Regions from separate parts of the Geodermatophilus sp. SYSU D00742 genome, predicted to be linked through region 2. Evidence: riboswitches for the same ligand, from Rfam matches in the RefSeq annotation. Region 2 holds a riboswitch; the other holds the start of a gene.
What was found. A riboswitch is a leader RNA that binds a small molecule or an ion and turns the genes downstream of it on or off. The one in region 2 is predicted to bind cyclic di-AMP.

Region 1: it holds a riboswitch for cyclic di-AMP, as region 2 does, so the genes downstream of both, ACI78V_RS05410 (M23 family metallopeptidase) here and ACI78V_RS14555 (C40 family peptidase) in region 2, are expected to answer to the same signal.

The regions. Positions count from the first base shown of each region.
Region 1 is NZ_JBJGYJ010000005.1:124,724-139,582, forward strand. Features, by position in the region: gene ACI78V_RS05390 (acyl-CoA carboxylase subunit beta) at 1-1,002, shown strand, start outside; gene ACI78V_RS05395 (DUF3145 domain-containing protein) at 1,224-1,724, opposite strand; gene ACI78V_RS05400 (hypothetical protein) at 2,095-2,349, opposite strand; gene ACI78V_RS05405 (maleylpyruvate isomerase N-terminal domain-containing protein) at 2,426-3,319, shown strand; gene ACI78V_RS05410 (M23 family metallopeptidase) at 3,451-4,653, opposite strand; cyclic di-AMP (ydaO/yuaA leader) riboswitch at 4,665-4,814, opposite strand; gene pstS (phosphate ABC transporter substrate-binding protein PstS) at 5,243-6,343, shown strand; tRNA gene ACI78V_RS05420 (tRNA-Ile) at 6,390-6,463, shown strand; partial or broken gene ACI78V_RS05425 (IS982 family transposase) at 6,516-6,821, opposite strand; gene ACI78V_RS05430 (hypothetical protein) at 6,906-7,478, opposite strand; gene ACI78V_RS05435 (hypothetical protein) at 7,947-8,084, opposite strand; gene ACI78V_RS05440 (xylulokinase) at 8,243-9,811, shown strand; gene ACI78V_RS05445 (glycerol-3-phosphate dehydrogenase/oxidase) at 9,849-11,489, shown strand; gene ACI78V_RS05450 (class II aldolase/adducin family protein) at 11,574-12,218, shown strand; gene ACI78V_RS05455 (hypothetical protein) at 12,306-12,692, opposite strand; gene helR (RNA polymerase recycling motor ATPase HelR) at 12,972-14,859, opposite strand, start outside.
Region 2 is NZ_JBJGYJ010000020.1:536-15,394, forward strand. Features, by position in the region: gene ACI78V_RS14540 (SMP-30/gluconolactonase/LRE family protein) at 453-1,352, shown strand; gene ACI78V_RS14545 (hypothetical protein) at 1,354-1,578, opposite strand; gene ACI78V_RS14550 (hypothetical protein) at 1,798-1,968, opposite strand; cyclic di-AMP (ydaO/yuaA leader) riboswitch at 2,289-2,439, shown strand; gene ACI78V_RS14555 (C40 family peptidase) at 2,455-2,949, shown strand; gene ACI78V_RS14560 (hypothetical protein) at 2,966-3,346, opposite strand; gene ACI78V_RS14565 (N-acetylglucosamine-6-phosphate deacetylase) at 3,510-4,655, opposite strand; gene ACI78V_RS14570 (HAD domain-containing protein) at 4,757-5,332, shown strand; gene ACI78V_RS14575 (hypothetical protein) at 5,283-5,891, opposite strand; gene ACI78V_RS14580 ((2Fe-2S)-binding protein) at 6,052-6,531, opposite strand; gene ACI78V_RS14585 (xanthine dehydrogenase family protein molybdopterin-binding subunit) at 6,528-8,840, opposite strand; gene ACI78V_RS14590 (FAD binding domain-containing protein) at 8,837-9,706, opposite strand; gene ACI78V_RS14595 (NRAMP family divalent metal transporter) at 9,720-10,964, opposite strand; gene ACI78V_RS14600 (polysaccharide deacetylase family protein) at 11,062-11,904, opposite strand; gene ACI78V_RS14605 (GntR family transcriptional regulator) at 11,901-12,587, opposite strand; gene ACI78V_RS14610 (fumarylacetoacetate hydrolase family protein) at 12,657-13,538, shown strand; gene ACI78V_RS14615 (hypothetical protein) at 13,666-14,376, shown strand; gene ACI78V_RS14620 (FAD-dependent oxidoreductase) at 14,426-14,859, opposite strand, start outside.

The DNA.
Region 1 (14,859 bases), on a different contig from region 2:
GGCGCCGCCTACGGGCCCGCGCTCACCGACCTGGTCATCATGGGGCCGGCCGGGCGGGTGTTCGTCACCGGCCCGGACGTCGTCCGGTCGGTCACCGGCGAGGACGTCGACATGGAGCGCCTCGGAGGCCCCGACACCCACGGCCGGCGCAGCGGCGTCGTGCACGTGGTCACCGAGACCGAGCAGGCCGCGCTCGACACCGCGCGGGAGGCGGTCTCCCTGCTGGCCGCGCAGGGGTCCCTCGCCCCGGCCGACGACGAGCCGGACGTGGACCTGCGGGCGCTCCTGCCGGAGAAGCCCAACCGCGCCTACGACGTGCGGCCGCTCGTGGCCGCCGTGCTCGACGGGCCCGGGCTGGAGCTGCACCCGCGCTGGGCGCCGAACATCGTCACCACGCTCGGCCGGCTGGCCGGGCGCACCGTCGGCGTGGTCGCCAACAACCCGCTCCGGCTGGGTGGCTGCCTGGACTCCGCGTCGGCGGAGAAGGCGGCCCGCTTCGTGCGCATGTGCGACGCCTTCGGCGTCCCGCTGGTGGTCCTGGTGGACGTCCCCGGCTACCTGCCCGGTGTCGGCCAGGAGTGGGACGGCGTGGTGCGGCGCGGCGCCAAGCTGCTGCACGCCTTCGCCGAGGCCGTGGTGCCGCGGGTGACGCTGGTGACCCGCAAGTCCTACGGCGGGGCCTACATCGCGATGAACGCCCGTTCCCTGGGCGCGACGGCGGTCTTCGCCTGGCCCGGTGCGGAGGTCGCCGTCATGGGCGCCAAGGCGGCCGTCGGCATCCTGCACCGCAAGAAGCTGGCCGCCGCCCCGCCCGGTGAGCGGGAGGCGCTGCACGCGCAGCTGGCCGCCGAGCACGAGCGGATCGCCGGCGGGGTGAACCGGGCACTGCAGATCGGCGTGGTGGACGAGGTCGTCGAGCCGTCGCGGACCCGCCGCCGCCTGATCGCCGCCCTCGCGGCGGCCCGGCCCGGGCGCGGGGCGCACGGCAACATCCCGCTCTGACCCGGCGCGCCACAGGGCCCGGCACCCCGCGGGGTGCCGGGCCCTGTCGTCGGGGCTCGTGGTCGCCCGGACGCCGCTTCCCCGACGACGTCCGGACGACCGGCCTCAGCCTACGACGAGCGACCGGGTGCCACCGGGCCGTCGTAGTCGGATCGTGATCTGACCCTGCCGCAGGACCCCGCCGCGAGCCCGCGAGCGGCGAGGGGCAGCGGGGTCCTCCCTCATACGACCTGGTGCAGCCAGGTCACCGGCTGGCCGTCGCCGGCGTGCCGGTAGACCTCGAGGTCGGCGTCCCAGGCGGCGCCGAGGAGCCCGTCGACACCGTGCCGGAACGCCTCGATGGAGGTCGCGGTGGCGGCGAGGTGACGCAGCTGCTGCTCGGTGACGATGAGGTCACCGTTGGCGCTCGTGGGTGCGCGGTAGACGCCGTGGCCGGGCACGTACGACATGCGCTCGCCGTCGTTGCCGTAGCTGGCTTCCTCGGTCACCTCGAAGCGGAGCATCGGCCACGCGCGCAACGCAGCGACCAGCTTCGCCCCCGTCCCGGGAGCGCCCGTCCAGGCGACCTCGGCACGGTAGGAACCGTGTGCCGCGGGCTGGTCGGCCCACGACAGGGAGACCGGCGCGCCGATGACGCGTTCGAGCGCCCACTCGACGTGCTGGCAGAGCGCCTTCGGGCACGCGTGCACGAAGACGACACCCTGGGTAGACCGTCGCTGCACGGGGTACCTCCATCGACTCGATCGGTCTCGTCTTCCCCAACGGACGATCGATTCGGTGACAGGCTGTGTTCGGCGGTTGCTGGACCAGGGGCCCTGTGAACAGTTTGCACGATGGTCACCCCATCGCGCCAGTGCGAGAGGTACGGATGGGTCACATGTGACGGATGGTCACACCCGCGACCTCTATGCGCTGGTCAGCGGGCCATACCATGAGCAGGGGGCAGCGTCCAGGCATCGGGTGCCACCCACACGTGATCCACAGGATCTCCCCCGTGCACCCACAGGCCGGTCCCCATCGGGGATCGCCCCCTCCACTCGCACTCACGCAGCGTAGCGAGCGGGGAGGATCGACGTGGGCTCCGACACGTCATCAGGCACCCAGTGTGGCCTGCAGGTCCTCCCGCGGGACCACACGTGTGGCCCGGCAGGCCGCCCCCTCGACCCCGGGCTCGGTCCAGTCGACGTCCACGACCTGACCGGCTCGCAGGGTGCCGCCGGGCGGGCCGTGGACGACCGACGCCTCCACCCAGCAGTAGCCGGGCAGGTCCGGGGCCTCCACGAGGCCGGCCCTGCGGGCGTCGTCCCAGCGGATCACCGTGCCGCGCGTCGTGCCGCTCCGAGTCATGTGCCCAGGCTGCGCGAGCCGACGCCGGTGGACAAGCCGGCGTGTCCCACCGGGGCGCGGGGGTACCGGCCCGGCCATGCTGCGATGCCAGGGGATGGCCGACGCGGGGCGGCACGAGGTGGGCGGGATGGTCCTGCCCGCGTGGGACGCCTTCCTCGCCCAGGCCGAGGAGGTGGACCTCGACCGACCCTCCCGGCTGCCCGGGTGGCGGTTCCACGAGGTCTGCGTCCACCTCGGCTGCTGGGACGACCACACGGCGCTCGCGGACCTCGTCGCGTCGGCGCGGGCGGGTGGCGCCGGGACCCCACCGGACGTCGACGCGACCAACGCGCGGGTCACCGCCGCCCACCGGGACGCGACGCGCGCGGAGGTGCTGGCCGCCGTGCGACGCAACCGGGACGCCACCGCCCGCTACCTGGCCGACGAGCCGCTGGAGCTGGACACCGCGCCGGCGGTCGCGGTCGTGGGCACCCTGCCCCTCCTCAGCGTGGTGCTGGGCCAGGCCTACGAGCTCGCGGTGCACGACCTGGACCTCGCCGACGGCGGCGCCCCGCCGGTACCCGGCCCGGTCCTGCAGGCGGGCCTCGCGGCCCTGGCGGACGTGACCGGCGCGCTCGCCGCGTCCGCCGGCATCACCGGGGGCGCCACGCTGGCGACGCCGGAGGGTGGTTGGACGTTCGCCGCGGACGCCGCCGGCTGGACGGTGCGGCGGGTGGGGCCGGGGGCACCCCGGGGCACGGCCGTCGAGGCCCCGGCGGACGTGCTGCTCGAGGCGGCGTCCGGGCGGGTCAACCCGGTGGCGGCACTGGCCCGGCGACGGTTGCGGGTGCACGAGCTGGGCGGGTTGCTGGCGCTGGCGCCGGTCGTCCAGGCCGCGCCCGGCATCCCCGGCGGGCCGATCCTGCACCTGGCCGCGCAGACGCTCGGCGGTGTGGGCGGGCTGGTCGGCCGGCTCCGCGGCCGCCGCTGACCACGGCCGGCACCGATCGCGACCGCCGCCGCAGCCGACCGCGCGACGGCCCTCCGTCCCCCGGACGTGCGACGGCCCGCGGCCACCGGGGCATCCCGGTGGCCGCGGGCCGCACGACGAGCCGCTGGAGCTCAGCAGCCGCCACCCAGGCTGATGCCGTGCTGGGCGAGCCACGGCATGGGGTTGACCCGGTTGGCGTACAGGCCGCCCTGGTGCACCTCGAAGTGCAGGTGCGGCCCGGTGGACTGGCCGCGGTTGCCGACCTCGGCGATCTGCTGGCCGGCGGCGACCACCTGGCCGGCGCTGACGAAGAACTGGTTCACGTGACCGTAGAGGGTGATCTGGCCGTCGGCGTGCTGCACGTACACGGCCAGACCGAAGCCGCTCGCGGGGCCGGCCTGCAGGACCACGCCGCCCTCGGGCACGTGGATCGGGGTGCCGATGGGGGCGGCGATGTCGACGCCCTGGTGCATGGTGCCCCAGCGCGCGCCGTAGCAGGAGGTGAGCCGGCCGGCGGTCGGCATGCCGGTGGTGCCCTGCGCACGGGCGTCGAGGCGGGCGGTGAAGGCGGCGGCCGGGTCAGCGGCTCCCTGCGAGGCCAGCAGCCGCTCACCGGCGGCGCGGTGCTGCTCGTCGAGCGCGGCCTTCTCGGCGGCGACGGCGTCGTACTCCGCCTGCGCCTGGGCGAGGTGGGTGTTGGCGGCGGCCTCGGCCTCGGTGGCGACGCGGGCCGCCTCGTCGAGCCGGGCGACCGCGGCGCGGGCGGCCCGGTCGGCCTCCTCGACCCGCTGCTCGACGGCCAGGAACTCGGTCAGCCGGGCGGCGCGCTGCTCGCCGAGGACGTCCATCGTCGCGGCCTGCTGCAGGAGCTCGGTGGGGCTCTGGGCGTCGAGGATGAGCTCGATGTCGCCGTAGCGGTTCTCGGCACCCATGTACGCCTCGCGGCCGAGCGTGGCGATGTCCTCCTCGGCGGTGGCGACGTCGGCCTGGGCGGTGGCGAGCTCGGCGGCGGTCGCGTCGGCCTCGGCCTGGGCGGTCGCCAGCTCCGCGCGGGCCACCAGGGCGGCGTCCGCCGCGGCCTCGGCCTCCACGGTCATCCGCTGCAGCTTCTCCTCCGCGGCGGTGACCAGCTGCTCGATGCGGGCGACCTCGGCGGCCAGCTGCTCCTGTTCGGAGGTCCCGGCGACGGTCGGGGCGGCGAGCGCGGCAGGGGTGCCGGCGAGCAGGCCCCCGACCACGGCGGCGACGACGACGGCCCGGCGGGGGGCACGCAGGAACCGGTGGACCGGGCCCACGCGGGCAGGCAGGGTCTTCAGGTGGTGCAGGGTCGCCAAGGCGACGGTTCTCCCATCCTCGCAACCGCCTACCGAGTTAGCTGACGGGTTCGGGCCGGACGGCGCCCTACCCGCCTGCGCCCCCTGCGCAGGCAGGACTCACCCCAGTGGAACGGTGGGTCCCCGGTCCGTCTCGGCCCCCGGAGGGGCGTCGGCGGTTCGGCGGGGCCCGGCCGGTGCCCTCGTGTGTCGAGGAGCGGAGCCCGGCGAGGCCGTCGGGAAAGCTACTACGGGTCACCCCCATCGGTCACGATCGAGTAACACACCCCGCGCGCCTTCTTGCCCGAAGGGGTGACATCCGATACGAGGCGTCACTACTCGACCCCGCAGCGCTCACCATCCGCGAACGGCGATGCAGTGCCCGCGGCTTCGCGCTGACCTGCGCGGACACCGCCCCATCCGGGCCCAGGAGGCGCGCCGATACCCATCGGTCCATCCGTGACACCACCGCGGGGTGCCACTTGTGAGATGTCGCCCACCCTGGCCCGGCACGCCGGTGCGACACGCCGGAGGCCGCCCGCCCGGAGGGCGGCACCTAGGGTCGTCCTGGACACCCGGCGGCCGGCGCCGGGCCCGGCGGGAGGCGTCTGTGACTGCCCGGAGCAAGGTGGCTGCCGGAGTCGGCGCGCTGGCGGTGGCCGGCGTGGTCGTGGTGGTCGCGAACTACGTACCGCCCAACGAGCGCGGCAGGGACGGCGCCGCGGGTGACCTGTCCGGCGCACTCGTCGGAGCCGGTGCCAGCAGCCAGCAGGCCGCGATGCAGGGGTGGACGGCGGGGTACGCGGCCGTGCAACCGGGCGTGACCGTCGACTACGACCCGGTGGGTTCCGGGGGTGGACGGGAGCAGTTCCTCGCCGGCGGCATCGACTTCGCGGGCTCGGACGCGCCGCTGGACGCCGACGAGCTGACCCAGGCCGCGCAGCGCTGCGGGGAGGCCGGCGTCTTCGAGCTGCCCAACTACATCGCCCCGATCGCCGTCGTCCACAACGTCCCGGGCGTGGACCGGCTGGACCTCTCCCCCACGACGCTGGCCGCGGTGTTCGCCGGCGTCGTCACCCGGTGGGACGACCCGGCGATCACCGCGGACAACCCGGGTGTCGCGCTGCCCTCGGCGGCCATCACGCCGGTGCACCGCAGCGACGAGTCGGGGACGACGGAGAACTTCACCGAGTACCTGGCTGCCGCCGGCGGTGGGGCCTGGCCACACGAGCCGGACGGCGAGTGGCCGCTCGGCGGCGGAGAGGCCGCGCAGGGCAACTCCGGCGTCGTGGCGGCGGTGGCCGGTGGCGAGGGCACGATCGGGTACGCCGACCTCTCGCAGGTCGGCGACCTCGGGGTGGTGCGGATCGGCGTCGGCGGGGAGTTCGTCGCGCCGACGGCGGAGGCCGCTGCAGCCGTCGTCGAGAGCTCCGCGACCCTGGAGGGCCGCGGGGAGTACGACTTCGCCCTCGAGCTGTCCCGGACGACCAGCGGAACGGGCCAGTACCCGATCGTGCTGGTCAGCTACCACGTCGGCTGCGTCGAGTACGAGGACCAGCAGACCGCCGAGCTCGTCGCCGACTTCCTGCGCTACGTGGTGAGCGAGGAGGGGCAGGCCGCAGCCGCCGAGGTCGCCGGCTCGGCCCCCGTCTCCGACGCCCTACGCGCGCAGGCCATGACGGCGATCGACGCGATCCGCAGCGCCTCCTGACAGGGAGGGCACCCCTGGGCCGCCATCTGGCAGGCTGGGGTGCACCGGGGCGGTAGCTCAGCCGGTCAGAGCATGGGACTCATAATCCCTGGGTCGTGGGTTCGAGCCCCACCCGCCCCACCGATTTCCACCACCGGTTCCTTGTTCTGGACGGTGCCGCCGGTGCACCTCGGTCGGCATCGAGCACACACATGGCACCTGTCGGTCATCGTGCCGTGGCGGGGCGAGTGCCCAGGTGATCGGCAGGCCGGCCGGTGTGCAGATCAGGTGCAGCCGCAGTCCAGAACCAGCGCGAGTGCGACGGGCAGTAGCCGTAGCCGGCGGTACCGGCCAGGTCCGAGCGCCGCGCGGTCGGGCGGGAGCGGGCGCACTCGACCGGGGTGGAGTCGACCAGCCAGACCGGATCGGTCCACAGGTCGATGTCGGAGGCCAGCAGCCGGATCACCCGCTTGAGCAGCGGCAGGGCAGCCCGCAGTCGGCTGGCCGAGTGAGAGGGCGACCGCACTGCCTCCGGCCGCACACAGGCATCGGCCGACCGCGACCGCCCTCGGCGCTCCGGCGGTCAGGCGGTCGGGCCGGCGCCGGTCTCGACCGGGACGAACTCGATCAGGAGCGAGCTCATCAGCTCCACGCCCTCGTTGGCCGCCGCATCCTCAATCCCACCGGGGATGTACCACGTGGTCCCGGCCGGGCAGACGTGACTGACCGCCTCCCCGGTCGTCTCGTGAAGCACCGCGCCGTCCGCGCCATACATGATCTTGCCGGGGTTGCCCGGGCACGTCGATTCACCGGTCTCGATGTACATCAGCGATGGGTACGGCAGGGTCGCGGGCGGGACGCTGGCGCCTGGCTCGAGGGTGAACCGGGCGATGCGCACCTCGACCGGGCCGGCCGGCATGTCGCGGACGATTCCACCGACGAGCAGGGACGCGACACCGACGCCGTCCTGGGCGGGCGGCGCGGTGGCCACGCACTCCCCCGCGCTGGGAGTCGTGTCCTGCGCCAACGCCGCGTCCACATGGTGCGCGAAGAACGCCGCAGCCGCGCCTCCGACCACCAAGCGGCCAATCGCCGTCCGGCGACTGACCTCCGGCGTCGCGTTCGAGACGACGACTCCGTTCTGCGTGGCGACCACGTCGATCCCTCCTGACGCTCGTCGCGACCCACTGCCAAGCCCGCTCAGTCCGCCGACCCGCCCAGCAGAGGTGTGCCCTGCCGTTGCCGGTCAAGTCTCCGCCTACCGCCACCCGGCCACCAGACCCCGCCCAGCGTCACCGCTGCCTCGAGGTCGACTGCGGGGCCCATCACCCTCTCGTGGGCACAAGGTGGGCACGAACCCGCGGTCCACCGGTGGCCAGCCGCGAACGAGCGCGGACCCCGACGGGCACCTGACTCGTTCGAACGGGCGCGATCGATCACGGCTGATCACCGCTGACATGCGGGCCACCCGACTCACAACTCCTGGGTCGTGGGTTCGAGCCCCACCCGCCCCACCGGTCCGGACCGGAGGTCCCGTCCTCCCGGGCGGGACCGCGGACGCCCCTCCGGCCCGCAGGTCGGCGCGCGGTCGGCACACCGGCGTCAGCGAGCGCACCTCGCACACTCACCCGAGCGCTGTCGACCGCAGGCTGTGCGCCCGGGACGCGCAGGCGATATACAGCAGTGTGCGCTCCCCCGACGGCGTCGTCGCGCCCGGCAGCACCGCCGCCGGGGTCGCGGCCACGACCGCGATGGCAGTCACGGGGGTCCGGGTCCGCTCCGGGCCCCCCACCGCGGGCGCCCCGGGGTCCCCCCGCGCCGGGCAGGCCGCGCGGCCGTTGGGGCGCGACGACGGACAGGCACGACTCGACGGCCTGGCTGTGGCGCCGGGTCGGCCGTTGCCACACAGGGGGTGAGGGCGTGCCAGAGGCGTACGTCATCGGCGTCGACATCGGTACGACCGGCACGAAAGCGGTGTTGGTGGGTGAGGACAGCCGCGTCGTCGCCCAGAGTGCAGCGGTGGAGCACCCCACGGCGTTCCCGCCGAACGTCCCCGGGGCCGTCGAGCAGGATCCCGACGACTGGTGGGCGGGGACCACGAGCTGTGTTCGTGAGGTGCTGGAGAAGGCGCAGGTGCCGCCGGACGCCGTCGAGGCGGTCGGGGTGAGCAGCCAGGCGCCGTGCGCCGTCCTCGTCGACGCAGAGGGACGGCCGACGCACCCCGCGCTGCTGTGGATGGATCGCCGCAGCGACAAGCAGTGCCGGGATCGGGCCGGCGCACACCGGCAGATCCAGGACATCGCTGCCAATGCACCAGATCCCTACTACGCGGCCCCCAAGGTGGCCTGGCTGCTGGAGAACGTCCCGGGGCTGAGGCAGCGGACCACGCACCTGCTGATGGCCAACGGTTACGTCAACATGAAGCTGACCGGCAAGAGGTCGATCGACACCGGTCACGCCGGACTGTGCCTCCTCGCCGGGATCGAGGACGTGCAGTGGTCCCCGGAGCTGGCCGAGCTGTGGGGCGTCCCGAGGGAGTGGCTGCCGCCGATCGGGCGACCCACCGAGGTACTGGGCAGGGTGAGCCCGGAGGCCGCCGCGGTCACCGGGCTGCGGCCCGGGACCCTGGTGGTGCACGGCGGTGTCGATGCCGCGACGGCCAGCCTCGAGGCCGGAGTGGCCGCCGAGGGCGACATCTGCGAGATGACCGGCCAGTCCACGGTGCTGAACGCGGCCGTGCGCTACGAGGCCCTGCGCCAGGGCGTCGGCGCACTCTCCGTGTTCGCCTATCCCGTTCCGGGTCTGTACCTGCTGTTCGGGAGCATGAGCTCGACCGGCGGGATCCTGCGGTGGTTCCGGGACCAGTTCGGCGATCCCGAGAGGGCCGAGGCGGTCGAGACGGGAACCGATGCCTTCGTCACGCTCGACCAGCTCGCGGGGACCGTGCCCGCCGGCAGTGGCGGCCTCCTGCTGCTCCCCTATTTCCTCGGCGAACGCGCGCCGGTGTGGGACTCGGACGCGCGCGGCATCCTGTTGGGGTTGTCGATGTCGACCACACGCTCCCATGTGGTGCGGTCGATCCTGGAGGGGACGGCCTACGGGCTGAACCACAACCTGGAGGAGATGCGCAAGCGAGGACTGCGTCCCCCGGTCCTGCGCGTCGTCGGCGGCGGCGCCAAGGGCAGGACCTGGAACCAGATCAAGGCGGACGTCACCGGCCTACCGGTCGAGGTCCCACTCGAGACGATGGGGGCACCGGTGGGGTCCGCATTGCTCGCTGCCGTCGGTGCACGGATCGTGGAGGACCTGGCCGAGGCGGTACGTGCCCGCTACCGCGCGCGGGAGCAACTCCGACCCGACATGGCACGCCACGGCCACTACCAGGGCTACTACGAGCTCTACAAGCAGCTCTACCCGGCGCTGAGGGACAGGAACGTCTTCGCGCAGCTCAGCAAGCTGCGGCACGCGGTGGACGCTGAGGAGCGGTGACCCACCCGGCGGTGCTCGCGACGATCGGAGACGAGAGATGACGTCGGCCCTCTCACCATCGACCCGGCGCGACGCGCTCGCCGCAGCCACCACCGGCACCCACGACCTCGTGGTGGTCGGCGGCGGGGTCACCGGGGCGGGCGTGGCCCTGGACGCGGCCGCGCGCGGCCTGTCCGTGGTGTTGCTCGAGGCCGGTGACCTCGCGGTGGGCACGTCCTCGCGTTCCGGCAAGACGATGCACGGCGGCCTGCGCTACCTGGAGCAGCTCAACTTCTCGCTGGTGTTCGGTGCGCTGCGCGAGCGGGATCTGACGATCCGGACGCTGGCCCCGCACCTGGTCTCCCACGAGCCGTTCCTCTACCCGTTGACCAAGCAGTGGGAGAAGCCCTACGTGGGCGCCGGCGTCGGCCTCTACGACGCGATGTCCACCATGAGCCGCCGCATCGGCGGCGCCCCCCACGCCCGCTACCTCGGACGGCGTGCCCTGCACCGCGAGGCGCCCGGGCTCGCGGACTCGGTGATCGGCGGCCTGCAGTACCCGGACGGGCGGATGGACGACGCTCGCCACACGCTGGCCGTGGCCCGCACCGCGGCCGCATACGGCGCCCAGGTCGTCCCCTACGCCCGGGTCGCCGGGGTGCACACCGACGCCGGCGGGCGGGCCACCGGCGTCCACGCGGAGGACGTGCTCGGCGGCGGGGAGTTCGACGTCTCGGCCCGTGTGGTCGTGAACGCGGCCGGGGTCTGGGCGGCCGAGGTCCAGCAGATGGCCGGGGCGCGCACCTTCTCCGTCGCACCGGCCAAGGGCGTGCACGTGCTCCTCCGCCCGGAGGCGTTCGAGTCGAGGACCGGCATCCTGACCCGCGCCGAGGACTCCGTGATCGTCCTGCGCAAGTGGTACGGGTACTGGCTGCTGGGCACCACGGACACCCCGTACACCGGCGACCTGCGCAACCCCACGGCCGACAAGGAGGACATCGAGTACCTGCTGCGCAACGTCAACCGCCTGCTGCGCCGCCCGATCAGGCGCGACGACCTGCTCGGCACCTTCGCCGGGCTGCGGCCGCTCCTCGCCCCCGCGGGCGACGCAGCCGGGACCACCTCCGCGCTGTCGCGCGACCACGCGGTGATGGAGGCGCCGGCCGGGATGGTGACGATCGTGGGCGGCAAGTACACCACCTACCGGATCATGGCCCGCGACGCGGTGGATGCCGCCGGGAAGTCGCTGGGCCGGTCGCTGCCCGACAGCCTGACCGAGACCCTCCCGCTCGTCGGGGCGCCCGGCTGGCGGGTGATCGCGAACCAGTTCGCCGCGCTGTCCGCCCGGTACGGAGTCCCGGAGGCGACCCTCGAGCGGATGCTGCACCGCTACGGCGACGAGCTCCCCGACGTGCTGGCTCCCGCCGCGGACGACCCCACTCTGGCCGTCCCGGTCGACGGAGCCGCCGGCTACCTGCCGGTGGAGTTCCTCCGCGCGGTCACCCACGAGGGCGCGGCCAACCTGGACGACGTCCTGACCCGGCGGACCCACGTGGCCATCGAGGAGACCGACGCGGGCACCGGCGCGGCCACACGGATCGCCGCCCTGATCGCCCCGGCACTGGGGTGGGACGCGGTGCGACAGAAGGACGAGGTGGCCTCCTACGACGCACGACCGCGACTGGCCACTGTGCTCTGACCTCGACGCCGGACGGTCGCGAGCGGTGGCACCCCGCCCCACCCACAGGTCTACTGCGAGGACAGGTGAGGAAGGAGTGCCACGATGCAGCTGTCCGACCAACGTGCCGCGCTGGTGGAGTACTGCCTGCGGATGCAGGCCGACGACCTGACCGTCGGCACGTCAGGCAACCTGAGCGTGCGGTCCGGCGACCTGATCGCCATCACCCCCAGCGGTGTGGAGTACGACGACCTCACGCCGGAGGCGATCTGCGTGATCGACCTGGACGGGAACGTCGTGGAGGCGGACCTCGAGCCCTCCTCGGAGGTGCCCATGCACATCTCGGTCTACCGTGCCACGGACGCCGGCGCGGTCGTGCACAGTCATCCGATGTACTGCACCGCACTGTCGGTCCTGATGGACGAGGTGCCGCCGGTGCACTACATGATCACGCTGCTCGGCGGGCCGGTGCGCGTTGCGCCCTACGCCCGGTTCGGCAGCCCCGAGCTGGCCCAGGGCAGCGTGGACGCGATGACCGACCGCACGGGCGTCCTGCTGCGCAACCACGGCGCCACCACCTACGGCGACACCCTCGCGAAGGCCTACACCCGCTCCGTCTACCTGGAGTGGGTGTGCAAGCTCTACCACCAGGCCAGGCTGATCGGTGAGCCGACGCTGCTCTCACAGGAGCAGCTCGACGAGGTGACGACGGGGTTCGGCAGCTACGGCCAGGCCGTCAAGAGGACATGAAGGCACGGTGCGCGACGGCAGCGCCCAGAGAGCGCGGGACCCGCGAGCACGACGACCATCCGCAGGCCCGACCCGGCCCCCGTGGCCCTAGGTCGCCACGTTCGTCCACACGGTGCCGATGTTCTCCTCACCACCACCGTGGGTCGTCGCGAGCAGGCACGCGCTCAGCGAGGTCCCCGTCGCGGTGAAGGAGAAGGCCTGGCTCACGTCGCTCTGGGCGCCGAGGTGCACCGCCAGGGTGAACGGCCTGGACGTGCCCTCCTCCAGGAGGAAGAGACCCTCACCCCGGTTCAGCCGATCCGCCGCGTCCCGTGAGGTCACGGTCGCGTTGCCCGATATCTCCTCCCCTGGCGTGAAGGTGGCGACGGTGAGCGTCTTCGGACAGGTCGTGGTGACGACAGGCACCGTTCCCGCCGCAGCCGCAGGCGCGAGTAGGACCGCGGTCGCGCATGCCGCAGCTGCCGGAATTGCCATGCGACGTTTCCTCAAGGCCATCGCCCCTCAGCGCTGTAGCGATCGTCACCCGATCGCCGGCCTCGATCCCCTCTCTCGCTCGCGGCGGCGCAGCGTGCGGGCGACAGGACGGGGGCAGTCCTAGCACCGGCGCGGCACGGCCGTCCAGCCGGCGACCGTGATCTGCGCCGGCTGTGTGCGCCCGGGTGGCAGGACACAGGGTGGCGTGACGATCCGTGAGATGAGCACCCCATCACCGACCGCGGCGGCGACCGGTGGCGGCCGAGGTCGCGGCCGACGTCAGGAACCCGTGAGGACGACGAGTTGCCGGGTCGCCCGCGTCATCGCGACGTAGCGGTCGACCGCTCCCTCGATGCCCGTGCCGAACGACTCCGGGTCGACGAGGACGACCAGGTCGAACTCCAGCCCCTTCGCCAGCTCGGGGGTCAGCGACCGGACGCGGGACGTCGCCGGGAACGCGGGATCGCCGATGACACAGGCGGTCCCCTCGGCGTGCGCGTCGAGCCAGCTGTCGAGGACCGGCCCCAGGTCCGCCACGGAGCCGTGGACGACGGGGACACCGCTGCTGCGGATGGAGGTCGGCACGTTGGCGTCCGGCAGCGCGGCCCGGATGACCGGCTCGGCCTCGGCCATGACCTCCGCCGGGGTCCGGTAGTTGATGGTCAGGGAGGCCACGGTGGTCCGGTCGAGCCCGATCCGCGCGAGTCGTTCCTGCCACGACCCGGCGAACCCGTGCCGGGCCTGCGCACGGTCCCCGACGATGGTGAGGCTCCCCGACGGGCAGCGGCGCAGCAGCATCTGCCACTCCGCGTCGGTCAGCTCCTGGGCCTCGTCCACGACGACGTGCGCGAACGGGCCGGCGAGGAGGTCGGGGTCGGCGCCGGGCAACCCATCCTCGTCGACCAGCGCCTCCTGCAGGTCCTGGTGGCGCAGGCTCGTCATCAGCAGCAGCTCGGAGTCGTCGGCCTGGATCAGCTCGTCGATGACGTCGGCCATGCGCGCGCGTTCGGCGGCGACCGTGGCGTCGTGCCGGCGCTTCCGGCGGGACGTCTCCGGGTCGCCGAGTCGCTGCCGGGCGGCGTCCAGGAGCGGCAGGTCGGACACCGTCCAGGCGTGGGCGTCAGCGCGCTGCAGCGCCCGGACGTCGTCGGGGCCGAGCCAGGGCGCGCACCGGCGCAGGTAGGCAGGCACCGACCACAGGTCCCCGACGAGGTCAGTCGCCTCCAGCAGCGGCCACGCCCGGTTGAACGCCGTGCGCAGCGCCCTGTTCTCCAGCAGTGACTTGCGGAGCAGGTCGGCCGGGACGTCGTCCTCGTCGTCGTGCCCGTCCACCAGGATCGTGACCAGTTCCTCCCAGACCTGGTCGCGCGCCTCGTTGTGCGGGGTACCGGGGTCCGGTGCCCCGAAGGCCTCGGCCCAGTCGTCGGCGCCGAGCCGGATGTCGGACCAGTCGGTCTCGACCGTCAGGCCCGTGGTCGGCGGCTCCTCGTAGAACCGGACGGCCGTCTCGATGACCGTCCCCACGTCCATGGCCGCCTTCAGGCGGGCGACCTCCGGATCGGTCTCCACGCCTGCCGCGGCTCCCTCGGGCACGAGGTCGCGCAGGGTGCAGGTCCGCACGCCCTCCTCCCCGAGGCTGGGGAGGACGTCGGCGACATAGGCGAGGTAGGGCGGGTGCGGACCGACGAAGAGCACGCCGCCCCGGTGGTGACCGAGACGGGGGTCGGAGTAGAGGAGGTAGGCGGTGCGGTGCAGGGCGACGACGGTCTTGCCCGTCCCCGGGCCGCCGTCGACGACGAGAGGGCCGTCGGAGCCGGCGCGGATGATGGCGTCCTGGTCGGCCTGGATGGTGCCCAGGACGTCGCGCATCCGGGCCGACCGGGTGCCGCCCAGGCTGGCGATGAAGGCGGACTGGTCGTCGAGGGCGGCGGCGTGCTCCTCGAGCCCGTCCGGGGTGAACACCTCGTCCCAGTAGTCGGTGATCCGGCCGCGGGTCCAGCGGTACCTGCGGCGGCTGGCGAGCCCCATCGGGTCGGCGTGGGTCGCCCCGAAGAACGGCTCGGCCGCGGGGGAACGCCAGTCCACGAGCAGCCGACGCCCCGCGCTGTCGGTCAGGCCGAGCCGCCCCACGTAGACCGGCTCGGGGTCGTCCGCGCCGACCATGTGC
Region 2 (14,859 bases):
GACCGGCCGCACGATCGTCACGCGCAGGCCGAGGGACGTGATGTGCTGCTCGACGCGGCGCTTGCTCCCGGAGTGCGGGATGCCGGTGGACCGCGCTGACGACCGAGGTGGACACCAGGTGCTCGACGCGGGCGTCGGCGGCCGCGTCGGCCCGCGCGGTCCCCTGGGCTACCTCCGCCTCCGGGCTACCCGGACCGGGCCGGGGTGGTCATGGGGACACCCGGTGCGAGGCGGAACGCCGTCCGCAGGCTGTCGGGGTCCTGAAGGTGGGCGCGGACGAGTTCGGCGCCGCGGTGGGCGAGGTCGCGAGACCGCGCACCAGGGCACGGACCCCGGCGCGGCGTTCGGCGGCGTGCGGGCGACGGCGCTGCGCCGCCGTCCGGTGGCCTCGACGACGGGTCCGGGCGCGCTCTGCCCCTCGCTGGGGTCCGGTCCCCCTAGGGTGCCCGACCATGGCGGAGCGGCAGCTGCGGACGGTTCTGGAGGGCGGCGGGTTCTTCGAGGGCCCGCGCTGGCACGAGGGCACCTGGTGGGTGTCGGACTTCTACCGGCACTCGGTCAGCCGGGTGGCGCCGGACGGCACGGAGACGGTCGTCGTCGAGGTGGAGCAGCAGCCGTCGGGGCTGGGCTGGCTGCCCGACGGCTCGCTGGTGGTCGTGTCGATGAAGGACCGGCGCGTGCTCCGGTACGCCGACGGGGCACTGAGCACCCACGCCGACCTGGCCGAGCACTGCGGCGGGCACCTCAACGACATGGTCGTGGACGCGCGGGGCCACGTGTTCGTCGGCGACTTCGGCTTCGACCTGATGGGCGGCGGCGCCGCGGCGCCGGCGTCGCTCAAGCGGGTCGACCCGGACGGCACGGTGTCCGTCGCGGCCGGGGGGCTGCAGTTCCCGAACGGCGCGGTCATCACCCCGGACGGCGGCACGCTGGTCGTCGGGGAGACGCTGGGCAACCGGTACACCGCGTTCGACCTGGGCGCCGACGGGTCGCTGACCAACCGGCGCGTGTGGGCCTCCCTCGGCCCGGAGGTCACCGGGACGACGGTCGACGAGGTGCTCGGCCAGCTGGTGGTCGCCCCCGACGGGTGCGCGCTGGACGCCGAGGGGCGGATCTGGGCGGCGGACGCGGTGGGCGGCCGGGTGGCGCGCGTGGCCGAGGGTGGGGAGATCGTCGACGAGGTCGCCGTGCCGTCCGGGCTCGGGGTGTACGCGTGCATGCTCGGCGGCGACGACGGCCGAACGCTGCTGATGTGCTGCGCGCCGGACTTCTACGAGCACAACCGCGCGCCGGTGCGCGAGGCGGTGCTGCTGGCGACCGAGGTCGACGTCCCCCACGCCGGCCGGCCGTAGGTCAGCTCCCGGTGGCGCCGGGCGGCGGCTCGGCCGGACGCGGCTGCCCGTCGCTGCCGGGGACGCTCGGGTCGGCGGTGCCCATCGTGCCGCCCTTCGCGGCCCGCGGCTCCTCCTGCTCCGACGGCGGGCCGACCAGGTCGTGTTCCTCGCGCTCGCCGGGGTTGCCGCCGGTGGCCTCGTTCGCGCCCCCGTAGGGGCGGCCGGTCATGTTGCCCTCGGTCATCGGTGGACCTCCTCGTCCTGGGGCCGGAGGGGTACCCGGGACCGGCGGCCCTCACGCGGGGCCGTGGGAGGTGGTGACCAGGACGGCGGTGGCGCGACCGGTCGTCGACGATCGGCCCGCGGGAGGTGGCCGGCCGGGACGGCGGTGCGCGGCACGGTCGGACCATGCCGCAGCGGCCCCTGCCCGGGGGTCCGGGAGGGGCCGCTGGGAGGCGGGAGGTCAGTGCACGGGACCCCGGCCGTAGCCCTTGCCGCCGCCACGCTTCTTGTTCTGGTCGCCCATCTTGGCGATGAACTCCTTGATCTTGGCCTGGTTCTGCGGCTTGCTGGCCTCCTGGATGACCTTCGCCGCGAGCCCCGACGCCACCAGCTTCCGGATCATTCCGGCCATGTGGGTCTCCCTCCCTGGGTTGGTTGTGTCTTGTCGTGCCCGCCCAACGGCCCGGCCAACCCCCGAGGTTCCCGCAGCTCCTAGTGTTCGCGGAGCAACTCAGAGTCATAACACTCCGCGAGTGAGCGATCTGTCCGTCACCGCGCTGACCAGCGCACTCTCGGAGGAGGCGGGACCTTCGTCCCTGGTGTCCGTGGTGGTCATGACGGCGTGTCGCGCGCGTGTCGCGACGTCCGCCGGCGCGGCAGCGGGCGGCGCGGGAGTCGCCTAGCGTCCTCCGCGGTCCTGACGGGCCCCTCGTCGCCGCACCTGGTGACACCCGTCGGACCCCGCCGAACCGGGGCGTGGCCACTGGCCGCGCCCGGACCGGGGACCCACCGCAGCACTGGGGTGAAGCACGGCCGTGCGCCGTGCCGGGCGACCTCCCCGCCCGAACCCGTCAGCTAACCCGGTAGGCGGACGGAAGGAACAGGAGAACCGTCGTCGATGACGACTGCCCGCACGTCCTCTGCCCGTCGCACGTTCCGTGGGATCGCGGTCGCCGCGATCGCCGGCGCCGGGATCGCCCTCACTCCCGCGACCGCCTCGGCCGCGCCCGCCCCGACCACCGCGCCGGTGGCTGCCGCGAACCCCGTCGCCCAGGCCGCGGTCGACACCGCGCTGGCCCAGGTGGGCGACGCCTACCGGTACGGCGCCACCGGTCCGGACGCCTTCGACTGCTCGGGGCTGACGACGTTCGCCTACCGCGCCGCCGGCGTGGAGCTGCCGCGCACCTCGCGGGCGCAGGCCGGAGCCGGTGTGCCGGTCTCCCGCGACGCCCTGCAGCCGGGTGACCTGGTCTTCTTCTACAGCCCCGTCTCGCACGTCGGGATGTACATCGGCAACGGGCAGATGGTGCACGCCTCGACCGCCGGCCAGCCGGTGAAGGTCGTGAACATGGACTACATGCCGAGCTACAACACCGCTCGCCGCATCGCCTGACCCTCCGCCGCCGGTGTCACTGCTGATCGCGGCAGGGCACCGGCGGCTGGTCGGCCGGCTGCAGCGAGAAGACCGACCCGGCGTGCCGCGGCCAGGAGCGCAGGAACAGCAGGCCGAGCCGGGTGTCGAGGAACGCCTCGGCGCCGTCGGCCTCGACCAGCGCCGCCAGCCGGCCGGTGTCGTGGTTGCGGTGGCGCTGCAGCTCCCCGCCGGCCGCGATGGTGACGACGTCGTCCACGGCGCCCATGACGACCACCGGCTGCCAGTGCCCGCCGAGGCCGCCGTGCGCGAGCTGGACGTGCGCCGGGTGCGGGGCGTGGCCGCGGGCGTGCCGGCGGCAGGGGTTCGGGACCCCGACGCGGCTCGGGCCCGGATGTGCCTCGAGGTGGTCGGACACTGGCTCCCCCCTGGTTCGTGCTCCACCGGGCGGCCGGCGGGCCGTCAGCGAAGCACGGGAACGGCCCGGCGGCGGGGCCTGCCACACACCCGGGACGCCGAGGTCGCCCGAGTGGGTGGGCGCACCCCCGGATCCGCGCGGCCGGGTCACGGACAGCGACGGCTCAGGAGGGCGGGACGACCCACTCCCCCGCGCGCAGCACCCCGCGCACGGTCCGGTCCCGGTCGAGCAGGACGACGTCGGCCCGCCGCCCGGCCGTGATCGCGCCGACGTCGGTCAGGCCCAGCGCCGCCGCGGGGGTCGTCGCGGTGACCCGCGCGGCGTCCTCCACCGACAGCCCGAGCTCGGTCACGGCGCGGCGGAACAGCTGCGCGGACGTCGCCGTCCCCCCGGCGAGCGCGCCGCCGTCGGCCAGCCGGGCCACCCTCCCGGCGACGCCCACCGCGAGTCCGCCGAGGTCGTAGCTCCCGTCGCGCATGCCGGCCGCGGCCATCGCGTCGGTGACCAGCGCCACGCGGCCGGCGCCGGCCGTGGTGAGCACGTGCCGCTCCCACGCGGGGTGCAGGTGCACGCCGTCGGCGATGAGCTCCACGGTCACCCGCGGGTCGTCGAGCAACGCCAGCACCGGCCCGGGCTCGCGGCCGGCCGGTGCGGGCATCGCGTTGAGCAGGTGCGTGGCCGTGCGGGCGCCGGAGCCCACCGCGGCGCGGACGACGTCGTACGGGGCCTCGGTGTGCCCGACGGCGGGGACCACCCCGGCACCGACGAGCGCGGCGATCGCCTCCAGCGCGCCGGGGAGCTCCGGCGCGAGCGTCACCGTGCGCACGGTCCCGGGTGCGAGCACCCGGTCCAGCTCCTCCGGCGTCGGGGCACGGAGCGCGGCCGGGTCGTGCGCGCCGCGCCGCGTGGGGGCCAGCCACGGCCCCTCGAGGTGCACGCCGGCCAGCTCGCCGTCCCGGACCAGGCCGGTCAGGTCGGCCAGCGCCCGCTCCAGCGCGGCCGGCCGCAGCGACACCAGCGAGGCCACCACCGTCGTCGTCCCGGCCGCGCGGTGCGTGGCGAGGGCGCGGCGCGCGGCGGACGGGCCGCCGTCGTAGGAGGCGCCGCCCCCGCCGTGCTGGTGGACGTCGACGAAGCCCGGGACCAGGGTGCGGCCGGTGCAGTCGACGACGTGGTCGGCGGCCGGGGCGGCGCCGGTGCCGACGGCGGCCAGCCGCGACCCGGCCACGTGCACCCAGCCGCCGGCGAGGACGCCGTCGGGCGTGACGACGTCCCCACCGAGGAGCAGCCGGCCTCCGCTGTGTCCCATGCGGGCATCGTGGTGGCTCGACGCCCCGGGGGCTGCCTCGGGCGTCCGTCCGTCCGGGCCGGGTCGGGTCCGCGCCGCCGCTGCCGGGTACGGGGGTCGCCATGGCAGTACGTGGGGACGTGCCGATCCTGCTGCTCGACGTCGACGGCGTGCTCAACGCCGCCTGCGTGGACCTGCCGGAGGGCTGGGAGCGCGGGACGTTCGAGGGGTTCGTGCTGTCCTGGGACCCGGCGGCCACCGCTCGGCTGCGGGAGCTGCACGAGTCCGGCCGCGTGGAGATCCAGTGGCTGACCACGTGGGCCGCGAACGCCGACCGGCTGCTGGCCGGGCCGATGGGGCTGCCGCGCGGGCTGAGGGTGCACGCCCGGGAGGGTGCCGCGCCGACCGGCTCCCTCGGGCCGCTGGGTGGCCGGTCGGGTTGGTGGAAGCTCGACCGCGCCCGTGCGGTCGCCGAGGCCGAACCGGACCGTCGCATCGTCTGGATCGACGACGACCTGGCCCACCAGGCCGCCGACACCGCGCAGTGGCTCGCCGACCACCCGAACGTGCTCGTGGTCGCCCCGGAGCTGGCCGTCGGGCTCACGCACGCGCAGCTCGACGAGATCGAGGCGTGGCTGTGCGGCCCGGCTACGGGACCCGCACGAACTCCCGGCCGGTCCAGTGCCAGCGCACCGTGATGGGGATCGACGGGCCGTCGGCCCGGTTGTCCTCCGGCGCGTAGGCCCGCATCCCGGCGACGATGTCGCCGTTGCGGACCGAGAGCGCGGTCGGGTCGTGGAGCGGCGCCAGGATCGTCGACTCCCGCAGCGTGCGCGGGCTGGGCAGGAGCCCGAGCCGGCGCCCGTCGGCGGCGAAGACGTGGACCTCCTCGACGATCCCGTTGGACGGCTGCGGGGAGCACTGCAGCAGCACGACGGTGTCCGGCTCGCCGTCCCCGTCGACGTCACCGCTGGCCATGGCCTCGAACCAGACGTCGTAGTACTCGTAGTACGGGCTCCGGCCGGCGTCGGCGGGCACGCGGGCGGCCCCGCCGTCGAGGTCCGCCCGGAAGCCACCCGGGACGATCCCGTCGCAGGTCACGCTGTACGTGGCCTCGTGCCAGTCGCGCGCCGCGTCCGGGGAGGGACCGGCGGCGACCCCGCTGCCGCCGGCGGCGGCGCACCCGGCCAGCAGGCACGCCGCCAGGCCGGACGGTGCTCTGCGCAGCCGTCCCGGCGCGCTCCGGGATCCGGACATCGGCGATCACCTCGGCCGCGGAGGGCGGGGAGCTCCCTCCGGACACGGAGGGTCCCACGATGCGGCCGTCGTCGGTGGCTCTCGACGAGCGGCGCCCGTCCGGGACGCCGTCCACGCGGGCACGCCGCCGCGGTGGCGGGTGCCCAGCCGCCGTCCGGGTCTACCGCCCCGCGAGCCGACGCGCCGCCGCCTCGACCGCGTCCACGATCTCCCCGTAGGCGCCGCAGCGGCAGATGTTGCCGGCCAGGTGCTCCCGGATCTCCTCGCGGGTCGGCTCGGGGTTGCGGTCCAGGAGCTCCTTCGCCGTCATGATCATCCCGGGGGTGCAGAAGCCACACTGGAAGGCGAAGTGCTCGACGAAGGCCTCCTGCAGCGGGTGCAGGGCGCCGTCCTCGAGGCCCTCCACCGTCTCCACGGTGGCGCCGTCGCTCAGAACCGCCAGGCGCACGCAGGAGGCGACCGCGCGCCCGTCGACCAGCACGGTGCAGGTGCCGCAGACGCCCTGGCCGCAGCTCTCCCGGGCGCCGTGCAGGGCCAGCCGTTCGCGGAGGACCTCGAGCAGCGTCTCGCCGGGGTCCACCCGGAACGCCTGGCCGGTGCCGTTGACGGTCAGGGACAGCGACTGCTCGGCGCTGGTCATGCGGAACCTCCAGTGGCGTGGATCGCGTCGAGAACCCGCTCGGCCGTGAGCGGCAGCGCGGTGACGTCGGCACCGGTCGCCGCGAAGACGGCGTTGGCGATGGCCGGGGACACCGCGAACGTGCCGGTCTCCCCCACGCCCTTGGCCCCGTAGGGCCCGTCCCGCTGCGGTACCTCGACGATGACCGCCTCGATGGGCGGGACGTCGAGGATGCCCGGCACCTTGTAGAACCCGAGGCCCGGCGAGGTCGGCTGCCCCTCCTCGTACCGGAGCTCCTCGGACATGGTCATGCCGAACTGCATGACCGCAGCGCCGGTGAGCTGGGTGCGGACGAGCTCCGGGTTCAGTGCCCGCCCCGCGTCGCCGACGATGACGAGCCGGCGCACCGTGACCTGACCGGTCTCGGTGTCGACCTCGACGTCGGCGCCTGCCGCGCCGCTCATCCAGAACGCCGTCGCCCGCTCGCTCTGCCCCGTCTCGAGGTCCGGCGGCACGTAGTGCGGCGTGAACTCGCTGGCCTCGGTGATGTGGCCGGCCTGGACCCCGATCCGCGACACCATCACGTCGCGGAAGGACGCCTTCGGTCCGCCGCCTCGCACCAGGACCTCGCCCTCGTGGATGTCGAGGTCGTCGACGGACACCGAGAACATCTCGGCCGCCGCCTCCAGCAGCCGCTGTCGGACGGTCCGCGCGGCGGAGACCACGGCGTTGCCCACGTGGTAGGTCGACCGCGAGCCGAGCGTGCCGGTGTCGTACGGGGTGGTGTCGGTGTCGGGCTGGCTGATCCGCACGCGGCCGTCGGGCAGACCGAGGGTCTCGGCCACCAGCTGCGCCATGACCGTCGCCGAGCCCTGACCGACGTCCACGGTCGGGCACATGACCGAGGCGCTGCCGTCGGCGTTGAGCCGCACCACGGCTCCGGACGTGGAGGGGGTGACCACGGCCTTGAGCGCGATGGCGACCCCTCGGCCCCGCCGGACCGGGCCGGTGCCGGGATCCAGCGGCCGCTCCCACTCCATCGCCCGCACCAGTTCCTCGAGGACCTCCTCGTTGGCGGTGTCCTCGAGCACCGTGCCGGTGTGGTGCACGGCGCCGCGGCGCAGCAGGTTGCGCCGACGGATCTCGACCGGGTCGATGCCGAGCGCGTGCGCGATGAGATCGGTGTGCCGCTCGTAGGCCCAGGCCACCTGCGGGACGCCGAAGCCGCGCATCGCGCCGGCCGGTGGCAGGTTGGTGTAGACGGCCCGCGAGTCGATCCAGACGTTCTCGATGTCGTACGGTCCGGCAGCGGTCAACCCCGACTTCTGCGTCACCCGGGGTCCGATGTCGGCGTATGCACCACCGTTCCACCAGGCCTCGACCTTGCGGGCCCGGATGACCCCGTCGGCGTCCACGCCGCTGGTCACGGTGATCGTGCTCGCGTGGCGGGTGAGGGTCAGGAAGGTCTCGTCCATCGACAGGGCCAGCCGCACCGGTCGGCCGCTGATCACGGCGCAGGCCGCGACCAGGGGTTCCAGCTTGGGGTAGAGCTTGGCCCCGAAGCCGCCCCCGAGGAACGCCGTCCGGATCTGGACCATCGACTCGGGCAGCTCGAACAGCCGGGCCACCTCGAGCCGGACGATCGACGGGTTCTGCGTGGCGGAGTCGATGATCAGACCGCCGTCGTCGGCCACCCGGCCCACCGCCACCACCGGCTCCAGCGGGGCGTGCGCGATGGCCGGCGTCGTGAAGGTGTGCGAGAAGACGTGCGGCAGGCTGTCGAAGGCGGCGTCGACGTCGCCGCGGCGCAGCCGGTACTCCAGCGCCACGTTGGTGTCCCGCTTGCCGGACAGGTGCTTGAGGTCGGCGAAGGTGCTGCCCGGCCGTAGTTCGCTGTGCACCACCGGGGCGTCGGGCCGGCACGCCTCGACGGCGTCGAAGACGGCCGGCAGCTCCTCGTAGCCGACGTCGACCAGGGCCGCCGCCTCCTCCGCCGTCCGGGCGTCCCGGGCCAGGACGACGGCCACCGGCTCACCGCTGAACCGCACCTTGTCCAGGGCCAGCACGGGCTGGTCGTGGAAGGCCGGCCCGAAGTACGGGTGCGGCAGGACCCTGCGGACGTCCTCACCGGTGATGACCGCGTGCACGCCGGGCACGGCACGCGCCGCCTCGACGTCGATGCCGGTGATCGTGGCGTGGGCGTGCAGGCTGCGCACGACGCGGGCCTCGAGCATCCCGGGCACGCTCAGGTTGTGGACGTAGGAGACCCGTCCGGTGGTCTTGGCGCGGCCCTCGATGCGGGTCGTGGACTGCCCCACGTGGGTCTTCATGCCTGGCTCAGAGCCCCTTCCAGCAGCCGCCGTGTGCTCACGCGGACGATGGTCTGCTTGTAGTCGGCGCTGCCGAACTGGTCGGACGCGTAGTCCAGCCCGTCGGCCGCGGCCTCGGCGCACTCGGCGATCTGCGCGGCGGTCGGCAGGGTGCCGACCAGCATCCGCTCCGCCTCCGGACGACGCTCGGCGCGGTCGGTCACCGCGCCGACGGCGACGGCGACGTCGCTGACGACCCCGTCGGCGACGCTCACCGACACGGCGACCCCGGCCGCGGGCCAGTCCTCGACGGTGCGCGCCGTGGTCTTGGTGTAGCCGGCGACGGTGCCGGGCGGCTGCGGTGGGATGCGCAGCGCGGTGATGAGCTCGCCGGTGCCGAGCGTGGTCTCGTAGTAGCCGCTGAGCACCTCGCCGAGCGGCCGGACGAAGTCGCCGTCCGGGCCGGTGCCCTCGACCTCGGCCCCGAGGGCGAGGAGCACCGGTGGCAGGTCCTGGTGGGGATCGGCGTGCGCGACGTGGCCGCCGATGGTCGCGGTGTTGCGGATGCGGATGCTGGCGACCCGGCGCAGGGCCGAGACGAGCACCGGCGCGTGCTGCGCGACGTGCGGCGAGAGCTCCAGGTCGCGCAGCGTGGCCAGGGCCCCGAGCCGCAGCCCGCCGTCCGGGGTGGGCTCGATCCCGCCGAGCTCTCCCCGGAGCCCGCCGAGGTCGACGAGCGGGCCGGGCGGGGCGAAGCCGGACCGCAGGAGCAGGGTCAGGGCGATCCCGCCGGCGACCGGCCGGGCGTCCTCGTCGTCGACGAGGACGGCCACGGCGTCGGCCACCTGCACGGGCCGGGTGTAGGTGCACCCCCGGGGAACGAGCACCGGATCCCCTCTCTCAGATCGTGACGTACCAGAAGCGGACCGCGGCGGCGATCGCCACCAGCAGGCTGAACGCCAGGCCGGCGTTGAGCAGCGGCCCGGCCTTGTGCGCGCCCATCAGCGACTTCTTGTTCACCAGGTACCACCACGTGGCGATGCCGATCGGCATGAACGTGCTGTTGAACGCCGCACCCCACGACACCCACACGAACGGGTCCCAGCCGAAGAACGGGATGGAGATGCCCACCGCCAGGACGACGGCCTGCACGATCTTGAACCGCTTGTCGGTCATCCGGACCGGCCAGCGCACGAGGTCGCTGACGACGTAGCCGGCCACGCTGGTCTGCACGACGGCCGTGGTCAGGACGGCGCCGAGCAACCCGACCGCGAACAGCACGGCACTGAGGTCCCCGGTGACCGGTCGCAGTGACTCCGCCGCGGCGACCGCGCTCGTCGCCGGGATGCCCTGCGCGTACAGCGTCGAGCCCACCACGATGATCACCGCGAAGGACACGAACGTCAGCATGACGTTGATCAGGCCGGTCTCGAAGCGGATGAGCGGCAGCCGCTCGACGCCCCAGCCGCGGGCGATGCTGCCGTAGCCCTGGATCGTCGGGACGTTGATGGCGAGCGCGGAACCCAGCACGGCGGTGAACAGCAGCACCGAGGTCGCGTCCGACGGGAGGGTGAAGGTGAACATCTCGCCGACGCCACCCCAGTCGATCGGGACGACGAACAGGGCGACGAGGTACGTGGCCGCGAGGATGTAGAGGAAGAACTGCAGCAGCTTCTCGATCACGCGGCTGCGGCCGGGCAGCAGCGCCATGAGAGCGACCACGATGACGAAGGCGATCCCCCACGCGCGGACGCCGAGCTGCGGGAAGAGCAGCTGCAGCGCTGCGGCCCCGAGGACGACCTGGACGGTGTGGAAGACCAGGTTCACCAGCAGGATGGCGATCCCGTTGGCCCAGGCGACCAGCGGGTGGACCTCGTCCCGCATCACCGCGATCGGGTTGCGGCCGGCGACGACCGAGATCTTGACGCAGGCGTACCCGGCCGCCCAGATCGCGATGACCGCCGGGATGATCACCCAGCCGAAGACGAAGCCGGTGGCCGCGGCGAGGATCACCGCGTTGGTCACCGACGCGCCGCCGATGTTGAGCCCACCGGCCAGCCAGGCCGGCCCGGACTCCTTGAAGTAGTAGCCCAGGCGGGCGACGCGCCCCTCCGGGACCGTCTGGGTGTCGACAGGAGTGCTCACGCGCATACCTCCTTGCTCCGTGGACGTCCTCGTCGCACGCAGGTGGACGGCCGGACCGCGAACGCGGGGCCGTGGGGGAACTGCCCGTCGGGACGGGTCAGCCGGATTGGTTCCCCTGGCTCAGGAACCACTGGGAGTACTCGGACCGGGTGGGTGCCCAGACCTCGGGACGCCGGGCGACCTCGGCGCAGATCTCGTCGAAGACCCAGGCCCCGTAGGGCCGGCCGAAGACGTGCGCGTGGACGGTGACGTCCAGGTGCGCGATGCCCTGCTCGTGCCGCTCGGTCCACGCGAGGGTGTCGGTGAAGGTCTCCAGCAGCCGGCGCGGCTGCTGACCGTGCTTCATGTAGAGCGGCAGGTCGTTGACGTCCATGGTGAACGGCAGCCAGACCAGGCTTCCGGTGTCGTCCCGCAGGTAGGGCTGGTCCCGGTCGAAGACGTCGGAGAACCACTGCAGGCCGGCCTCGGCGAGCAGCCGCCCGGTGTTCTCGCTCGGCGTGCACCGGGGGCTCAGCCAGCCGTGCAGCGCGTCCCGCCCGACCACGTCACCGAGGCGCTCGAGGGTCAGGTCGAGGTTGGCCTTCTCGTCCTCGGGGTCGAGCAGCGCCGGGATGATGTTCTGCGCGTAGGAGTGCGGGGCGATCTCGTGCCCGGCGCCCTGGGCCGACTTCAGCGACTCGGGGTTCAGCTCGGCGATGCGGCCGCTGGTGAACAACGTGGCCTGCACACCGTGCCGGTCGAGGCTCTCCAGCAGCCGCCAGATGCCGACCCGCCAGCCGTACTCGCCGAACGAGGCGGCGTTGGTGTCGAACACGCCGGCGGGCAGCGGGTTGCCCATGGGACCGAGGCCCGGTGCGGCGCCCTCGGCCCACGCCTCGTAGGCGATGTTGAGCAGGACGACGGCGGTCTTGCCCTCCGGCAGCGTCAGGGGCTGGGTCACGGCAGGGCCACCTCGTCGGTCGTCGCCGTCTGCACGGCGCGTTCGTCCTCTTCCATGAGCGCGGCGACCAGGTCGTCGCCGACGCGGAGCTTGTGCTGGCACGCCAGGCGGGAGGCGAGCTCGCCGTCGCGAGCGCGGAGGGCGGCCACGATGGCGCGGTGCTCCGCGTTGGAGCGGTGCAGCCGCTCGGGGTGCAGGCGCATGACGGTGACCATGCCGACGTGGCCGTCCCAGACGTTGGAGATCAGCTCCTGCAGCCGCCGGTACGGGCACGCGCAGAAGATCAGCTCGTGGAACTCGCGGTTGAGCGCGCTGAAGCCGGTGACGTCCTCGGTCGCCAGCACGTCGTCCATCTGCTCGATCAACCGCTCGAGCTGGGCCAGCGTCTCGTCGTCGATGAAGTCGGCGGCCGCGCCGGTGGCGGCACCCTCGAGGTTCGCGCGGATCAGGTAGGCCTCGCGCACCTCGTCGGGCCGGTACACGCGCACCTGGGCGCCGCGGTACGGGGCGATCTCGATGAGGCCGTCGCCCTCGAGGCTGCGCAGCGCCTCCCGGACGGGGATGTCACTGCAGCCGAACTCCTCCGCCAGCCGACGGACGACGAGCCGCTGACCGGGCGAGAGCTCGCCGGCCAGGATGCGCCGCCGCAGCTCGCCGTAGATCTCCGAAGACCGCAACACCATGCGGAGGAATATATGATCTGATTGACGGTGTGGCAAGGGCCACAACAGGACACCAGGACGGGAGCCGGCATGCGCCTCGTGACGTACACCGACGGAGAGGCCTGCCGCGCAGGGCTGCGGCGCAACGGGGAGGTCGTGCCGCTCGGCCCTCCCGGCGGCTCGGTCTCGGACCTGCCGCTGGGCGACGCCGCCGCCCTGAAGGAGATCGTGGCCGCCGCGGGCCCCGGCGTACCGGTGGAGTCGGTGGAGCTGCTCGCTCCCCTGCGGCCGGCGGGCAGCGTCTACTGCGTCGGCTGGAACTACGTGGAGCACTTCGCGGAGGGCCACGCCGCCGGCGGGCACCAGGTCGCCGAGATGCCCGCGCACCCCACCTTCTTCTTCCGCGCGGCGGCCACGGTGGTCGGCCCGCGCGCCGACGTGCCGATCGACCCGGCGCTGTCCACCCAGCTGGACTACGAGGGCGAGATCGCCGTGGTGGTCGGCCGGGGCGGGCGGAACATCCCCGAGGACCGGGCGTGGGACCACGTGTTCGGACTGACGCTGGCGGACGACGTCACGGTGCGCGACATCCAGCGCCGGCACGGCAACCAGTGGTCCAAGGGCAAGAGCATCGACGGCACCTGCCCGCTCGGCCCGGAGGTCGTCACGCTCGACGAGCTCGGTGACCTGTCGAGCATCGAGCTGACCTGCACGGTCAACGGCGAGGTGCGGCAGAGCGCGACGCTGGGCCAGATGGCGTTCCCGATCCCGCGGATCCTCAGCGAGCTCTCGGCCGGGATGACCCTGCGGCCCGGGGACGTCGTGCTGACCGGTACGCCGTCAGGCGTGGGGTACGCGCGCACGCCGGCCGCGTTCCTGCAGGCGGGCGACGAGGTGGTCGTCGCGGCGACGGGGCTCGGCGAGTTGCGCAACCGGGTCGTCGAGGCGGACCTGAGCTCGTACGTGGGGTAGTCCCTGCATCCGTGATCACCGCGCCCCGCCCCGCGGCGCCCGCCGTGTCGCCACGGGACGGCGGGGCCGGTGACGGCGACCCCGGGCCGGTGGTCGCCGGTGGGAGCGCTCCGAGGAGGGGACCGGCATGACCGGGACGGGACCGAACGCCTGGACGCACGGACGGCGACCGGGCCTGCTGGGTCGGGCGTTGATGGTGTACGCGGTGGACGTCGACCCGGCGGACGAGGCGCGCTTCAGCCGCTGGTACACCCACGAGCACCTGCCCGAGCGGGTCGCCGTGCCGGGGTTCCTGCGCGGCCGCCGCTACGTGCGGCGCGCGGGACCCGGGCAGCAGCACCTGACGCTCTACGAGGCCCGGGACACGGCGGTGTTCTCGTCCCCTGCGTACCTGGCCAGGCTCGAGGACCCGACGCCGCTGACCCGCGAGGTGGTGGCGACGTTCCGCCGGCCGCACCGGGCGGTGCTGCGCGTGCTGGTCTCCCACGGGGCGACGGTCGGCCACCGGCTGGCGGTGCTGCAGCTGCCGACCGGCGACCTGTCGCGCCTGACCGCGTGGGTCGGGCAGGAGCTGGCGCCGGCGGTGCTGACCGACCCGGACGTCTGCGGCCTGCACCTGGGCGTCGTGGACGCCGAGGCGACGGCGGCCAAGTCGGCGACCGCGGAGGGCCGCGACGCGGCCGAGGAGGTGGACCGCAGCTGCGTGCTCCTCCTCGACGGGATCGGGTCGGTCGACGACGTGGCGGACCGGGCGGCGGGCCTGTGCAGCCGGGCCGGTCTCGTCGACCGGGCGGAACCGACCGTGTACTCGCACGTGGCGTCGCTGCTGGCCCCCTGATCCGGCCACGCACCCCGACCCGGCGGTGACCCGGGCCCACCGCGACGGCTCACACCGCGAGCAGGCGGTGGACGAACTGGATGGCGATCGAGCCCTCCCCGACGGCGGAGGCCACGCGCTTGACCGACCCGTGCCGGACGTCCCCGGCCGCGAGGACCCCGGGCACGCTGGTCTCCAGCGGCACCGGTGGACGCCCGAGCGCCTGGAGAACGCCGGCGCTGAGGTCGGAGCCGGTCAGGACGAACCCGGCGTCGTCCCGCTCCACCGTCGGCGGCAGCCACTCGGTGTGCGGCCGGGCGCCGATCATGAGGAAGAGCGCGTAGGCGCTGACCGTCTCCTGCTCGCCGCTCGTGCGGTCGCGCAGCACCAGGCGCTCCAGCCGGCCGTCGCCACCGCCGTCGACGACCTCGGTGCCCGTCCGGACCTCGATGTTCGGGGTCTCCTCCACCTGGCGGACCAGGTAGTGCGACATCCCGGCGGCCA